Regions from separate parts of the Virgibacillus sp. GM2-2 genome, predicted to be linked through region 2. Evidence: riboswitches for the same ligand, from Rfam matches in the RefSeq annotation. Region 2 holds a riboswitch; the other holds the start of a gene.
What was found. Region 2 has a riboswitch for cobalamin ahead of ACY9Z2_RS07935 (DUF4430 domain-containing protein). Riboswitches for the same ligand answer to the same signal wherever they lie in the genome.
Positions count from the first base shown of each region.

Region 1: another riboswitch for cobalamin. It lies ahead of ACY9Z2_RS15615 (ribonucleoside-diphosphate reductase subunit alpha); the one in region 2 lies ahead of ACY9Z2_RS07935 (DUF4430 domain-containing protein).

Region 1 is NZ_JBUZWC010000016.1:12,110-20,939, reverse strand. It holds gene ACY9Z2_RS15620 (ribonucleotide-diphosphate reductase subunit beta) at 1-1,043, opposite strand, end outside; gene ACY9Z2_RS15615 (ribonucleoside-diphosphate reductase subunit alpha) at 1,058-3,217, opposite strand; cobalamin riboswitch at 3,410-3,610, opposite strand; gene ACY9Z2_RS15610 (NAD(P)-dependent oxidoreductase) at 3,787-4,659, shown strand; gene yxiS (protein YxiS) at 4,663-4,962, opposite strand; gene ACY9Z2_RS15600 (class I SAM-dependent methyltransferase) at 4,962-5,648, opposite strand; gene ACY9Z2_RS15595 (cold shock domain-containing protein) at 5,806-6,003, opposite strand; gene trhO (oxygen-dependent tRNA uridine(34) hydroxylase TrhO) at 6,362-7,333, shown strand; gene ACY9Z2_RS15585 (TRAP transporter permease) at 7,476-8,830, opposite strand, start outside.
Region 2 is NZ_JBUZWC010000005.1:58,113-66,942, reverse strand. It holds gene ACY9Z2_RS07975 (RecQ family ATP-dependent DNA helicase) at 1-339, opposite strand, end outside; gene ACY9Z2_RS07970 (YpbB family protein) at 332-1,393, opposite strand; gene ACY9Z2_RS07965 (ferredoxin) at 1,488-1,742, shown strand; gene ACY9Z2_RS07960 (helix-turn-helix transcriptional regulator) at 1,784-2,038, opposite strand; gene ACY9Z2_RS07955 (hypothetical protein) at 2,121-3,101, opposite strand; gene ACY9Z2_RS07950 (RNA polymerase sigma factor SigX) at 3,088-3,633, opposite strand; gene ACY9Z2_RS07945 (hypothetical protein) at 3,938-4,087, opposite strand; gene ACY9Z2_RS07940 (ECF transporter S component) at 4,251-4,766, opposite strand; gene ACY9Z2_RS07935 (DUF4430 domain-containing protein) at 4,773-5,213, opposite strand; cobalamin riboswitch at 5,458-5,637, opposite strand; gene ACY9Z2_RS07930 (ATP-binding protein) at 5,693-7,465, opposite strand; gene ACY9Z2_RS07925 (response regulator transcription factor) at 7,465-8,181, opposite strand; gene ccsB (c-type cytochrome biogenesis protein CcsB) at 8,288-8,830, opposite strand, start outside.

The DNA.
Region 1 (8,830 bases), on a different contig from region 2:
TATAGGTCATCAAATCCATTATCAGCATAATTAACTTTTGTATACTGTCTTGATTTTTGTTCAAAGAAGTCTGATTTTCCTAAGTCCACTTCTTCATAAGCCTTGATCCAACGCAAAGGATTTTTTCGATATTCCGGGTACGGTCGCTCGTAACCAAGTTGTTTACATCGTGTATTGGCATAAAATTTAATGTAGGCTTCAACATCTTGTATATTAATACCCGTAATTTTGTCTCCAATAATATAATTAGCCCACTCGATTTCTAATTCAGCAGCTTCTTTAAATGTTTTTTCCACAAATTGTGCCATTTCATCTCTATTATACTCAGGATATTCAACTAATACTTCCTTATAAATCCTTACAAACAAATCGACATGCAGTTGTTCGTCACGATTGATGTAATTAATCATTGTTGATGTTGCGACCATCTTTTGATTCCGAGCCAAATGATAAAAAAATGCAAATCCTGAATAGAAGAATAGCCCTTCTAAGATGACATCATATACAATTGATTTTAACAGGTTTTCGACAGAAGGGTTCTCAACAAAGTCCCTATACCCATTTGTAATAAAATCATTACGCTTTTCCAAAACCGGTTCACTTCGCCAGAAATCAAATACTTCGTCCTGCTTCGATTTAGATACTAAACTTGATAGTACGTAAGAATAGGAATGGTTGTGAATAACTTCCTGCTGTGCCAGTATGATCATCAATGCATTCAAACTAGAGTCAGTAAGATAATCGGCAACTTTTCCAGCATAATCCGTTTGAATACTATCAAGTAAAGCGAGCAAACCAATGATTTTTAAAAACGCTTCTTGTTCATGATCTGTTAACGTTTCGATTTGTTTTCGGTCTTGCGCCATATTAATTTCAAATGGCGTCCAAAAGTTACCTAACATCTTTTTATATTTTGGATACGCCCACGCAAAGCGAACATCATCCCAATTTAAAATATTTGAGCTTTTACCATTTATGATTTTCGTTGAACGATTGGGTGCTTCTTTATCCATAATTACACGTGATTGAATCGAAGTTTCCATGATTATCCTCCTTCTTAACTAGAGCATGATTCACATTCATCAATCTCAGATGATGTGGACCGTAAGTAATAGGTTGTTTTGAAACCTGATTGCCAAGCAAGCAGGTGGATTTCCAATAACTCACGAGCCTGAACATCATTTGGCACATAGATGTTAAACGATATACCTTGGTCTACATGCCGTTGTCTAGCGGCATTTTGTGCAACACTCCACTTTTGGTCAATGAAATAAGCTGACTTATAGAACCAAGTTGTATCTGGACTTAAATCAGGTGCCGTTACTGGAATTTTAAAATCCTTTTTTTCTTCCGAATAAAACTTCCGAAAAATAGGGTCAATACTTGCTGAGCTTCCAGCAATTAAAGAGGTTGATGAATTGGGAGCGACCGCCATCAGATAGCTATTTCGTATACCATAACGTTGAACATTTTCCTTCAAATCACTCCACGGAAATTTGTTATCCTCATATCCTTTTCGTTCAAAATATTGCCCAGTATGCCATTCAGATCCGCTGAACAACGGATATGTTTCCTTTTCTTTTGCAAGATTCATGCTCGCTTGAATGGTCAAAAACGCGATTTTTTCATATAAGGAGTCGGCATATTCAACGGCCTCATCACTTTCCCATTTGATTCGTTTTAACGCTAAAAGATGATGCCAACCAAATGTGCCAAGACCAATTGCTCGATAGCGTTTATTTGTGTACGTAGCTTGCAGAACGGGTATTTCGTTCAAGTCGATCACATTGTCTAGCATACGAACCTGAATAGGAATAAGATTTTCCAAAGCATTATCAACGACAGCTCGTCCCAAATTAATGGATGAAAGATTACATACAACAAAATCACCTGGCTTTTTCGTAATCATTATCGTACCGTCTTTTGTCTGCTGATCGATAAACATGGTTGGACTTTGGTTTTGCATAATTTCTGTACATAGATTGCTACAGTAGATCATACCAGTATGTTTATTTACATTTTGTCGATTGACTTCATCTCGATAAAACAGGAATGGGCCGCCTGTTTCCAATTGACTTTTCATGATTCCCTTCATGATTTCAATTGCTGGGACCACCTTTTTTGAAAGCTCTGGATTTGCTACACATTCCCAATATTTTCTACGGAAAGAGCCATTTTCTTTCTCCTCATCGTAATAATCCTCCAAGGAATATCCCATCACTGTTCGAACCTCATGTGGGTCAAATAAATACCAATCCTCACGTGCTTCGACCATTTCCATGAACAAATCAGGTAGTGTTACACCAGTAAATAAATCATGAGTGCGGAAGCGTTCATCACCATTATTTAATTTTGCATCCAAAAAGGAATGAATATCTTTGTGCCAAACATCAAGGTAAACACAAATGGCACCTTTTCGTTGGCCAAGCTGGTCGACGCTTACTGCTGTGTTATTCAATTGTTTCATCCATGGTAGTACACCTGAGGAAGCGCCTTTAAAGCCCTTAATCATACTTCCACTTGAGCGAATTTTTCCAAGATAGACACCAATACCTCCACCATTTTTGGATAGATTTGCGATATCTGTGTTACTGTCATAAATACTTTGTAGGCTATCATCTAATGTGTCGATAAAACAGCTAGATAATTGACCATAACTTTTTCCAGCATTTGCAAGTGTTGGAGTCGCAACGGTCATATATAAATTACTCATTGCCCAATAAGCTTGCTCCACTAATTCCAACCGCACTTCCGATGATTCATTTTGCATTAATGTCATCGCAATAATCATGAATCGTTCCTGTGGCAATTCAAAAATTTGCTTCGTGTAGTCCTTTGCTAAATAGCGATCTGCCAGCGTTTTTAAACCGATAAAAGTAAAAAGTTGATCACGTTCTGGCTTGATTCTTTTTTCTAGCTGCTCTATTTCAGATTTTGAATATGTTTGTAGTAGTGCTTGGTCATATATCCCGATATCCGTTATTTTTTCAATCAATTGATAAAGTGAGCCATATTTTTGCTCATAATCATAGATTCGATTTTTTGCTGCTTGATAGTAGAGCCATTCAGCATAAATCATCGATGCAACATACGTCCAATCCGGGTTCTGTTCATCAATATTTGCTAATGCCTCAAGCGTTAAATGGTTTACCCATTCTTCTGTAGATAAACTTTCTTTTGCTTTTTCTTGTTTATGTAAAAATGTTTCAACCGGCATAGTAGTGAAGGATTTTATTAATTTATCTTCTAAAAAATCCTTCCAGCTTGTCGCTAGTACTGTCGTCACGATTCAACCTCTCCTTTTTGAATGAATGTACGAAAAAACCGCTCATGCTACGAGGCCATGAGCGGTTAAAATGACAGAAGGATATTTTCCCTATCATTTCATATTCTTTGGCCCCGAAGAATGGAAATTTCACAAGCTTTGGCAGGTCTCCTGACTTATGTGTTCATCTACTTGAGAACCTTCCCGTATCTATGCCGCTAAGCAAATAATACAGTGGTTATTAACTCGTTCGTCCACATTTACAGTTGCGGGGACAGTTCTGGTTTCTCACCAGATTCCCTATTAAGGCCAAACGCTTCGGCCACCAACACTTGTAGGATAAAACTATATATAGTATGTAATTTTTAGTTCAAAACAATATATTGTGTTTACAGGCTACCATAGGATAAGGGTGTTTGCAATACTTTTTTTAGAAAAACTCGGCATTCGCCTCGTCCTTAATAGCTAAAAAAGGAATATCGTTACTCATGGCGAATTAATTAATTTAGGAGGCTAAAACGATGATGAACACAAACAAAACAATTGGTTTTATTGGATTAGGTGTTATGGGGAAAAGTATGGCAAAACATCTAATGGATGCTGGATATACTCTTCATGTATACACCAGAACAAAAGAAAAGGCGCAGTCCTTACTTGAACAAGGAGCTGTTTGGAAAAATAACGTGGCAGAACTCGCATCAGAGGTAGATGTAGTCATTACTATTGTTGGCTATCCAGCTGATGTGGAGGAAGTATATTTTGGCGAACAAGGAATTCTAAAGAATGCGAGGAAGCATACATATATAGTCGATATGACTACATCGAAACCTTCCTTGGCAGAAAAAATATGGCACGAGGCAAGAAAACAAAATTTATTTGCCTTAGATGCACCAGTTTCTGGCGGAGACACTGGCGCACAAAATGGTACACTTTCGATAATGGTCGGTGGGGACGTTAAGGCGTTTCAAACGATGAAACCGATTTTCGAAGTAATGGGCAGTAATATTATCCATCAAGGTGAGGCCGGAGCGGGTCAGCATACAAAGCTTAGTAACCAAATCACAATAGCCTCAACGATGATTGGAGTCTGTGAGACAATTGTTTACGCTAAAAAAGCCGGATTAGATCCGGAACGCGTATTAGACAGTATTACAAAAGGTGCGGCAAGTAGCTTTTCACTTAGTAATCTTGCTCCTCGAATGATTAAAGGTGATTATGCCCCCGGTTTTTATGTTAAGCATTTTATCAAAGACATGCGTATCGCACTTGAATCAGCGAAAGAAATGGACATGATGACACCTGGGCTCGAGCTCTCATTAGAATTATATACAAAACTAGCCGAGCAAGGTGAAAATGATAGCGGCACACAAGCATTGATTAAGCTATTTGAATGATAATCATTGCTTGCGGTTATCGATTTGGTCTTGTACAATAAACGCCAAATCGTCATTACCAAATAACTGCAAAACGTTTATAACAGTTGAGTCAGGAATTTCTTCTGACTCTTTTTTTGGTACCGTTAAATCAAGCGCCTCCTGTAAAGCATTGTTCTTCATCTGATTAGGATAGGCTTTCCCGTATAATTCTTTCGGGTCAATGTCATGATTAATGCACCACTGTGCATAAATTAATATCATCATTTTTTCATCGTTTTGGTAGCTTTCTACTACCCTTTTTTCCATTTCACGTTGATCCATTATTCCTCAACCTTTCGCAGCATAAATACCCACATGAACGTTAGTGCTTGTTTTAATTCCATTGGTAGCCCTTTGTGATGTTGTATTTTTACAGCATCACGGTAAACACCAAAACCATCAAGGTATGTAAAATTGTTTTCCTCTGCTAGCTTCTGGAATTCCCATGGCATCATGGTGTTTGCAATTGCCTTTTCACCATATACGCGTGGATAGCTATGCGTTCTCGGTTTAGCTGTTGGCCCCAATATACCAACACAAAGTAAACCATCCTTTTTTAGCACCCGACGTAATTGCTTCAACGCAGTTGCTGGTACCTCGGTCCATTCTAATACGTTAATCGTCATGATACCATCACAACTATTATCGCTAAAAGGTAGATTGGTCACATCCCCTTGAACAAAAGAAATTTCCTCATTTGGTACCCGTTCTTTAGCACGGGCAATCATTTCACTTGAAAGATCCATACCAACTACTTCATAGCCAGCCTTAAGTAACTTAAATGAGCCATATCCATCCCCACAACCAATATCGTAAACGGTCGAGCCAGGATTCATATATTTTTCAACAAATGGAATAATATCCTTTCTGCTACCGTTGTCCCACATATTTACACTACGCTCATTCCAAAACTGAGCTCTACTATCCCACTGTGACTCCGCTTCTTTATTCCAGTTAAATGATGACATGAAAAGCCTCCTTCTTTCTACCTTCATTATATGACAATTAGAGGGGGATATGAAGCAGTGCATTTGCCAATAGATTAGAAAACTTGGCTTATTAATACTTTCTTACTGACAAAAAAAGGTTTATCTCAAATGAGATAAACCTTTCATTTATTATGAATTATAAGCGAGTTACGTTAGCTGCTTGAGGTCCGCGGTTACCTTCAACGATTTCAAATTCAACGTCTTGACCTTCTTCAAGCGTTTTGAAACCTTCAGCTTGGATTGCTGAGAAGTGTACGAAAACATCGTCTCCGTCTTCGCGTTCGATAAAACCGAAACCTTTTTCTGCGTTAAACCATTTTACTTTACCAGTCATTGAAATGACCTCCTTATACAAATATCGTGCAAAGTAATTGAATCATAAATACTTTTACACCCACTTTGACAAAGAGATCGTAAAGTATTATTCAAACTCCAATTTCCTTTTGCACTTTTAAGTTTACCCCCATCCAAAAAATAATGCAAGTAAATCAATAATTTTTAAGGCAGAAAATAAAGCGCTTAAAATGCCAACGGTATAAAGGTGTCAAAACACTTGTAAACAAAGGATCGCCACTTTTTCAAGTTGAAAAAAGTATGTAACACTGATAAAATAATTCCTTGCAAGAGTAAAAATGAATAAGTCAACGCCAAACATTTGTATCTTGCAAATATAAATGATAGGTGGTAAAACAATGTCAACTACTAAGGAATATCAGGTTTTGTTGTACTATAATTACGTACACATAGATGATCCTGAACAATTTGCGAAGGATCATTTGAAATTTTGTAAGGAGCTCGAATTAAAGGGACGAATCCTAGTAGCTCAAGAAGGAATTAATGGAACAGTATCTGGAACTGTAGAAAACACGCAAAGGTATATGGACGCAATGCGAAATGATGAACGCTTTGCTGATATGGCTTTTAAAGTAGACGAACATGATGGTCATGCGTTTAAAAAAATGCATGTACGTCCACGTACAGAACTTGTTACACTTCGTCTTGAAGATGACATAAACCCGAAGAAAACCACAGGTAAACATTTGGAACCAAAAGAATTCTTCGAGGCAATGCAGGACGAGAATACTGTTGTATTAGATGCCCGTAATGATTATGAATTTGATTTAGGACATTTTCGTGGTGCGATTCGACCAGACATCGAAACTTTCCGAGACCTTCCTGAATGGGTAAAGAATAACCGACATTTAATCGAAGGTAAAAAGATTCTAACCTACTGTACAGGCGGAATTCGTTGTGAAAAATTTTCAGGATGGTTGGTAAAAGAAGGATTCGAAGACGTAGCTCAATTACATGGCGGTATTGTGACTTACGGTAAAGACCCTGACGTACAAGGTGACTTATGGGATGGTCAATGCTATGTTTTTGATGAACGAATTTCCGTACCGATTAATCGTAAAGAACATGTTGTTGTTGGAGTCGATTATTTTGATGACCAACCGTGTGAACGATATGTAAATTGCGCACATCCACCATGCAATAGACAAATTATTTGCTCGGAGGAAAATGAACATAAATATTTACGTGGATGCTCACACGAGTGCCGTACAAGTCCTCGTAACCTCTATGTTCAAGAGCATGGATTAACTGACGAAGAAGTTCAAGAACGACTAAATAAAATCGAAGAAGAAAAGAAACAGACTGTATAAAAATATATATAGGTACCTAGTATTTTTCGTTAATAATACTAGGTACCTTTGATTTTCATTTGATTTGTACGTATACTGAAATCCTTAAACTTATACTTTCCTATCGGTAAATAAAAGATCAGCGCCATTGCGCTGATCTTTTTTATGATACGGATGATTGTTGTCCAGTTTTATCGGATTTATTTTTCATAAATTGGATGGTAGCAATAATCCCAAAGATTACAAGTCCTACAAGAGAGAACTTTAAATCTGGATAAACTAGCAACAATCCACCTATAAATAGAAATATTCTTTCTAACCAATTCACAGAGCTAACGAAATATCCTATCATCCCGGAACTAATACTCGCCATACCGAGTAACGCAGTAATCACTGCTATCGAAACGTTCATCACGTTCGCATCGCCTTGCAGAAGTAGTATCGGCTGCGAAACAAACATATACGGAATAATAAACGCTGCGATGGCTAGTTTAACCGCCGTTACACCAGCCTTCATCGGATTCGCACCTGCTATTCCCGCTCCAGCATATGCCGCTAAACAAACTGGTGGGGTAATATCTGCTACGATTCCAAAGTAGAACACAAACATATGCACAGCAATTACTGGGACATCAAACGCCAATAATGCTGGTGCTGCCATTGTAGCTGTAACTACATAGTTTGCGGTTGTTGGTAAACCCATTCCTAAAATGATACATGCAATCATCGTAAAGAACATTACCAAGAAAAACTGTCCTTGTGCTAGGTCAATAATTCCACCGGCAATTTTTGGTCCAAGACCAGTTGTTGTAACTGTACCAGCGATAATACCTGCAGTAGCACAGGCTGCAATTACTGGTAAAGCAGTTCTTGCACCCTCTTCTAGTAGCTTAATAATTCCCTTAAAGGATAATCGTGTATCTTTGCGGAAAAAGCTTATTACAAATGCTGTTCCTATCGCAAACAGAGCTGCATAGGTAGGTGTGAAACCAGCTAATAGAAAACCGATAATAATGACAAGCGGAAGAAATAAGTCTAGCCGCTTTACCAGGTTTTTTACTTTAGGAAGCTGATCTTTAGCTAACCCTAAGATACCTTGTTTACGTGCTTCAAAGTGCGTACCTAAAAATACGCCAGAGAAATATAAAACCGCTGGAATGATAGCAATCACAATGATTTCATTATATGGAACCCCTGTATAAGAAGCCATAATAAATGCAGCAGCACCCATGATTGGAGGCATTATTTGACCACCAGTCGATGCTGACGCTTCTGTAGCAGCTGCAAAATGCGGCTTAAAACCAGCATTTTTCATCATTGGGATAGTAAATGAACCTGATCCAACTGTATTTGCCACTGAACTACCACTTACCATACCCTGAAGTCCACTAGCCGCAACAGCTGCTTTTGCAGTACCGCCAGTATATTTACCAGTTAAGCGTAGTGCAAGATCGTTAAAGAACTGCCCAATGTTCGTTTTTACTAAAATTACTCCAAAGAATAAAAACAGATAAATAT
Region 2 (8,830 bases):
AATTAATTTATATTTTTCTAGCTGCTGATAAATAGTACTTCGTTCAGTCCAATCGATAAAACTATTTAATGCAACAACTTCTTTAAAATTTAAAGCTTTAAGCTGCTTTACTTGATCAATCATCAGTGAAATAAGTGGAGAGACAACGATAGTTGTACCAGATAACATCTTTGCAGGTAATTGGTAACACAACGATTTTCCCATACCTGTTGGAAGTATTCCGAGAACATCCTTACCCCGCATCACGTCCCGAACTATTTCTTCTTGACCCATTTGGAATGTTGTGTAGCCGAAATGAGCTTGTAATTGTTTTTCTAATGATATGTACGGACTATTCATCTTGATCACCTGTATGTTGCATAGTTGCCAGAACTAATCGAATTTGAAAGTAACTAATACTTTGTGCAACACTTTGCTTTATTGACTTCAATTTATATGAATTCTCTTTCTGAACAGCTTCTATTATTTGTTGACGCTCGTTTTCAGGCACAAATTTGTTAACTTGAAAATCTTGAGTGAACAAAGCTATTTCAACAATATGATCGTATACTGTATTTTCTTTTATCCTTCTAATTCTTTTAATATCACTGACAGTAAGATCCTTCTTTAGCAATTGATAGGTTCTTTCAGCTGAATCGGTAATAAATTGTTTATTTGTAAGGTCTTTAATAAGAAAAGCACAAACTGGAAAAGAATTTCCCCTGTTCATTATGACGTTCAATATTTGGTGATTCATCCTTTCAATTATTAATTGAATGTCTTTACTTGTCATATTATAAGTCAAAGCTATTTGTTCTTTACTGCTTCCATAAGCTCTGTAACCTGTCAGTCGATCTACATAAATGGATGCTTCCTCGGAAGTAAATAAAGAAAGTAACTGATGTAATTCTTCATGCATTTTTGTAAAATATTCCCGTAATCTTGGCTTTAATTGCTTGTAGATAGACTTCATCCATTGTAGGGTTGCTGATTTATCTATGACTGGGATGTAGGAATGATTATTATTGCTGCTGTTAGATAATGCTTGAATAAATAATAGTAATCGATCATAGAAAATATTTGTAACAGAATGAAAGAGTAATCCATTATAGGTGTCCAATTTTAATTGACTAGCATGATCTCGCATCCAACGCTTTCCTTCCGGAGTAACGACTATCTTTCCAGATTCAGTGCTTTCTATTAAGCTATTATCGTCCATGTCTTCTACCACTTGATTAAATTCCTGTTTAGTTAACAGCTTATCAACCCCATAAAATTGCTTTAAACGGTAAACATGAGCATCTTGGACGGTCTGTATCGATTTTTTACCAGTTATTAAATGATAGACTGCTGAATTCGTTCTGTTTTGTTCTAATTGTAAACTACATGTTAAAATAATTCCTTCAAGTAACATAACGGAACCCCTATTATAAAATGATTGATATTAAGTTGAATTGTCATTTGTTCAGCTTTACAATGGAAGTAGTGCGAGCAATAGGAGGAAGCTAATGCCTAAATATACAATAGTTGATATAGAAACATGTATTGCATGCGGCGCATGTGGAGCTGCAGCACCAGATATCTATGATTATGATGATGAAGGACTAGCATACGCGGTAATAGATAACAACAAGGGAAATACTTCAATCCCAGAAATATTAGAAGAGGATATGATCGACGCCTATGAAGGGTGCCCTACCGATTCTATTAAAGTGTCCGAAAATAGGTTCGATGGGGATCCTTTAAAATATGAAGATGTATAATCTTGTCCTCTGTTTTATTTAAAAGACCAGATTTATTAATACTAATGCGCAAGGACTTCAATGCATTTTATTACATCTTCTCCGATTACGCCTTTAATTATTTCACTTTCTTGAAACAGCGCACAGAGTGCAACAATCGTCGTCCAGTTTGCTTTTATTCTATTTTTTTCTATTTGTACAAGTGTTTTTTTAGATATACCAAGTACAGTAGCCATCTGATCTTGTGTATAATCATATTCCACTCTAATTAATTTCATTTTGCTAGATAGAGAATCAACTACCTTTGCCTGATCCATCCTGCATCATTCCCACTGTATAACATTTTAATTAATTTAATACTAGTTATTGCTTACTAGAAAGTCAACTGCACGAACAGAATTAATTTAAATTTCTAATCGGGTTAATCGCCTTTGGAACTTGTATTGGCTCACTGAGATTGTATATTCCAATTCGATCAACATGCAGATTCTTAAACATAACTTTTGTATAACCATAACTTTTTGCAGTTGATAACATTGCCTCTATCATTGTCTGATACTGCTTACTATTTTCAATGGATGAACTTTCATCAAAATAGATGTGTAAATTTTTCTCGTTTTTTTCTATCGTGAAAGAAACATTTGAAGGAATTGTTGGGTAAATATATGAAATTTCCTCATTATTTTTCATTTCTTTTAAGGCATCTACTATAGTTTGGTCACCTTTCTCAGCACTTGGCACTAACATTTCGATTTGATTATCTGGATGCCTATACAATTTGTAACTAGTTTTTTGAAGTGGAGGTATCTGACCACTTCTGTATACATTTTCTTCATCAATTCTGAATCTGTACTGGTTTCCATGAAACATGGTAGATAAATCATTTGTTAGCGTTTGAATTTGTTCCTTAATAGAATTTTTCGCCTGATCATTTGGAAGAACAAATGACACAGGAATAACATAATCTGCTTTGGTATCAAATATTTTTCCAAGTATAATCCTTTCATCGTCACTTATTGCTTGAACGATAAGTTCATTATGGTCTCTCACAACGCTTAATTCATTCTTTTGCATTGTTTTTGCCTGATCATTAGCTGACTCATCTATTGCTGCTGATTCAAAGCTAGCTTGCTCTTTCAATTGATCATTTTGCACCGTAAAATTACCATTACTGTTCATTATTACAACAAACATTATAAAACCAATAAAAACAGTACTGACGGCGGGAAGGAATACCCAATTTCTTCGTTTCTTTTTTGTCTTGTACATTTTGGTTGAGATGCGCTGATATAATTCATCTTTATCAGTTAAATGATCCACGTCAGGCATGTTTTTCAATGCCTTTTTTAAGTGATCCTCTTGATGTTTATGTGACGTCATCATGCATCCCCCCTTTTTGATCATTTTTACTAATTAGCTCCTTTAGTACGTTTAACCCTCGATGCTGCGTAGTTTTTACTTTACTTTCACTAAATCCTAAAATTTCTGCAGTTTCCTTAACAGAAAAAGATTGTATATATCGCAAAATAATAATACTTTTTTGATCCGGAGTACAGCAATCTAAATAATTGTATATGGTCTGTATTTCTTCATTTCGTTCAGCAATTTCATCTGGTAACGGATGGTTATCTGGTAACAACTGCCCTTTATTTGACCAATCAAAAAAATCATAGATACGTTTTTGTTTTCGTTTTTGGGCACGAAAGTAATCTATTGTGATATGTCTTGCAATTGAAAATAGCCATGTCTTTTCACTACTTTCGCCTCGGAAATTTTTATATGATTTCATTACTTTAATATAAATTTCTTGAACTAAATCTTCCGTAAGCTGTTTATCTTTAACCATGTAAAAAACAAACTTATACAAGTCATGATGATAGCTATCATATAATTTTCCAAAAATATCTTTCATAATGATTCTCCGTTCAACAAATTAGTCGTTATTTGGGCTAAAAAGTTACAGCTACTATTACTATACGGACAAATATGAGAAAAACCTAGAAGTAACTAGGTTTATTTATAGGTAGACTGCGAACTAAGCAGGGGGCTAGCAATAGTACGTCAAGGGTATCGGACTGAGGATTCCTTATTTACCTTTTTTACCTTTATTTCGAGGATTATCGGACACACGATGCCTTATTCAGCTAAAAAACATGATTTTCACCTGTTTTTATTCAAATAAGAAATCCTGAGTCCGATAACAACCGCATTTACCCTTATTTTAACCAAATAAGGGATCGTGTGTCCGCTAGCTGACATCCTGCATGCAATCTTTTCAGTACGGTCGAAAATGTTACTTCACTAGCCTTGCCGCCAGCGGAAATCAACGTTGCTGTTACATAAGCATAATTTTCACTAGTTCGCAATTTACTTCGACTGCGGATCTATCTGATACTTTATCTTTTCTTTGTTGAATACTCATAAAAAATCAGATTATACATTCTTAATATTTTAAATGACTTTTTTATGCAAATTCTTTTATCTATAGTTTTATATTCTCATATCAATGAAAAAAATACCAACCGTATTTTAGTTGGTATTTTGAATCGAAAATCGTTCATATGCATATTTTTTAAATAGAAAAGAAATGGTCGGATAAAGTAAAACCATAAATATTCCGTTTCCAACCGCATGTGCCGTATCAAATGATAGACCTGCTAAATAATAAGGTATAAATTCTCCTGCTACCGTATATGTAGCTAGCGAAATAACAAAACCATAAAAATAACCACAAAATACAGCAAAGACTGTAAGTAATACGATTGAATGCTTCCTTCTATACTTACCGATTAATCCGCTTATCAATCCAATGATTGCCCAAGCTACTATTTGCCAAACCGTCCAGATCCCCATTCCTAAAATCAAATTAGTCAAAAACGTCGTTAAAAAAGCCAACGTCATAGCAGCTACTGGCCCAAGGAATAGTCCACAAATAATAATTATTGCAGTAACTGGCTGGACATTTGGAATAAAAGAGAAAGCATACCTCCCAACTACTGCAAGTGCTGCTAATAAAGCAAGTAATGTTAATTTATATGGGTTCATTATTTATCATTCCCAAGCTTGCAAATCAAAACTAACCGTATCACCAGGCGCTAATTTTAATTCGTTAGCACCTTTCATCGCTGTTTCACCATTAACAGATATACTCCAGAACATTTTTTCGCTTTCATTAGCTTTAATTCCTTCAACCGACGTGATAAATCCATCCTTCTCTACTATCTCAAAGTTTTCCTTCATTACATCCATCAAAATTGCTCCATCTTCAATTTCGATTTCTTTTTCTGTAACTGTTTCTGCACCTTTATTTTTAGTTATAGAAATGGTTACGATTTCTTCCTTCTGTTCATTTTCAGAAGCAGCATTTTCGGTTGATTCTGTTTGCTGATTTGATGTATTTGATTTTTGATCATTCTCACTATCAGCGCTACACCCCGCTAGAACTCCAATTACTAACATAAATGAAACTACTAATAACTTAAATTTCCCCATCTTTAACCCTCCAAATAATGTTATTGTGAAGATTTAGGCGTTTGATATCCGTTACTCATAGGTAATGTACATAAAAAAGTGCTTGCGAATCAAAAGACGCAATATACTAATGTCTAAAATATTTAAATGCCAAAATAGGCAAAAAAGCTAACTCTTCGGAAAGAGTTAGCTTTAATAAGACAATCGAATTCATATACATTCATACTACTTTTCGGTTATCTCAATCGCTTTTATCCTCGAAGCATTGAAACATAAGAAAAAGGCAGGTCTACTGACTTGTGATATCAATCTACTCTAAGCCCTTCCCATATGAATTCATACAGTGGATCTGCTTATTTCGTACATCACTTACAGTTGCGAGGACAGTTCTAGTTTTTCACTAGATTCCCTATTAAGCGTATGCGCCATTTTTCTCCATTTGTATTCAATTAAATTACATCTTTAATCCTATCAAACTGTCATGCAATAAGCAATTGTTTTTATGACGATTTTACAGGTATTTTGAAAGTAAATGTCGTTCCTTCATTAAGCTTACTTTTTACTGAAATTGTTCCCTGATGTGCATCGACAATATTCTTAGCAATTGCTAATCCTAAACCAGTTCCTTTTTTCTGCTTACTCCTCGTTCTCGATTTATCTGCCTTATAAAATCGTTCAAAAACAAATGGTATATCTTCTTCTGGAATACCACTTCCACTATCTTCAATAGATACGACCAGATCATCATCTATTATTTTAGCCATCACCTTTACATAACCTCGTTCATTTGTATGACGAATCGCATTATCGATTAGATTAGTAAATACCTGTTCCATTCGATCTGGATCAATCATAATAGTGGAACTAATATTAACAGTTTCTAACTGTAAGTCGATTTTTCTGTCTTGGGCAACACCATTAAACTTTTTAATGATTCGGTTAATATACGTATTTGCGTCTATTTTTTCAATGTTAAGTTGAATATGACCTGCTTCCATTCTAGCAAGGTCTAGTAATTCATTTACCAAACGTCCCATACGTAGCGATTCTTCGTGAATAATTTTAGCCAAATCATTTTTATCCTCTTTGGACTCTGCTACATTGTCTACGATTGCTTCACTGTATCCCTGTAACATAGAAATTGGTGTACGTAATTCGTGAGAGACATTCGCAATAAAATCTTTCCTAAGTTTGTCTAAACGTCGCTCATCTGTCATATCACGAATAACTGCAACTGCTCCTCTAACATACATTTGGTCATATAATGGTGTCATAATCATTACCCAGTTTCTCCCCTGCAAACTAATTTCGTGGACTGCAGCCTCTTCACTATTGATTACTTCTTGTAAAATACTATTTAGTTCATCAGGTAACTGGTTATCAGTATCTATGAGTTGCTTACTATTTTCGTAATACCAGCTTTCAATGAATTGTTTTGCAGGTGGATTCGTTACTATCATTTCACCATTACGATTTAATGTAATTACTCCATCTGCCATCGAACTAACAATGCTTGAAAGTTGTTCTTTTTCTTGTCTTAGCGCATTGATGTGGAACTTTAATTGGCGACCCATACGATTAAAAGCCATTGCCAATTCTCCAATTTCATCATGCGTTAGAATAGGCACTTTCGTATTGAATTCTCCTCTTGTTAAATCAAATGCAGCCTCACGCATTTTAATTAATGGAGATGTTATTCTTGTGGATAGAAAGAAAGCGAAAATAGTAGTTAGTATGATTGCAATACCTGCAGCTACAAAGATAATTTGTGTAGTTTCTGCTTTAGTCTTATCCACCACATCTAATGATTGATAAACAAATACGGTGCCATCCCCATTTCCATTACCGACTGGTGTTCCAACAACCATTATTTTGCTTTCACTTTTTGGAAGCATAATTTGTTTTTTTACTTCTCGATTTTGCGATACAGCTAATTCAAGCATGTCGTACTTTTTTATCCATAATGGATCAAACGCTGGCAAGTCTTTATTGCTACTTTTTGAGACCCAAAGTGATCCGTCGTCAAAAAGAATAGCAACTCGACTAGACCCATCTTTTATATGCTCTGTTGTTTCAAAAATTAATTTATCGTTCTGATAATGTTGAACCATTACCGACACTTTCTTTGCGGTTTGAAGCAGATCTTCCTCAGCTTCTTCTACATGAAAGTTTTCAAAAAATTCCAGTAAGAAAATGGTTAATATAAATAATACAAAAGAAACTAGCAATAGAATAGTTACTGCCAGTTTCCCTACTACACTTCGCCAAAACATTACTTATCATCTACCTCGAATTTGTATCCAACTCCCCATACCGTAACAATCATTTTTGATGCTTCGCTAGATACATTATTTAATTTTTCTCGTAAACGTTTCACATGTGTATCAACCGTTCGTAAATCACCGAAAAACTCGTATTGCCAAACTTCTTTTAATAAGTGCTCACGATTAAATACTTTATCCGGAGCCTTTGCAAGAAAGCATAACAATTCATATTCTTTTGGTGTCAAACTAACTTCCTTACCATCTGCAAGTACACGATGTGCATCATGGTTAATTGAAAGATGAGGGAAAATGAGCATATCTTTAGGAGCTCCATCACTTTCCTTAAATTTTGATTGTGATGATCTTCGTAATATTGCTTTCACTCTTAAAACTACTTCGCGTGGACTAAAAGGTTTTACGATATAATCGTCCGTACCAACTTCGAATCCTTGTACACGGTTTGCTTCTTCACCTTTAGCCGTCAACATAATAACTGGAGTTTGTTTTTCTTTTCTCAACTCTTGGCATACTTCTATACCATCCATTCCAGGCATCATGATATCTAATAAAATGACATCATAATCCTTTTCTAAAGCCATTTCTAAAGCGGTAGTCCCATTATCCGCCTCTTCTACCTCAAAATCTTCACGTTCTAAATACAGTTTAATTAGATGGCGAATTCTATCCTCATCATCAACCACTAATACTTTTGTACTTTCCTCCATGTCATATCCTCCTCAATAAATCCCTTTAGTCAAAGTATAACACTGTATATGGAAAAACAAGGCATTATTCATCCTTTCGAATAACAATGCCCTGTTTTCAACCGATTTATGCGTACGAATGAAGTCCTGCTAACACGAGGTTAACCGCTATTAAGTTAAACATAATAATGGCAAAGCCACCAACTGCTAACCAAGCCGATTTTTCACCATGCCAACCTCTTGAGAGTCGTAAATGTAAGAAAGCAGCATAAAAGAACCAAGTAATCAATGCCCAAACTTCCTTCGGGTCCCAACCCCAAAATCTATCCCAGGCAATTTGTGCCCAAATAGATGCAAAAATTAATCCACCAAGTGTGAATACTGGAAAACCAATTGCTACTGCACGATAAGAAATTTCGTCGAGTAATTCTGGTTTTGCTTTTTTAAGTGCTGGTTGTATCGCAGCTCCAATACGTTTACGTAATATTAATCTTAAGATCCCATAAAGGATTAACCCAACAACCACCGACCAGATTAATGTATTAAATTTACGCCCTGCATCTACACCATGCATCCAGGAAGGAGCCTCAAACCATGGTTGCATAACTCCATCAGTAAGTAGTTCCCCTTCATACGGGGCAACAATTGCTGGTAATTGGTATTCAGTTGT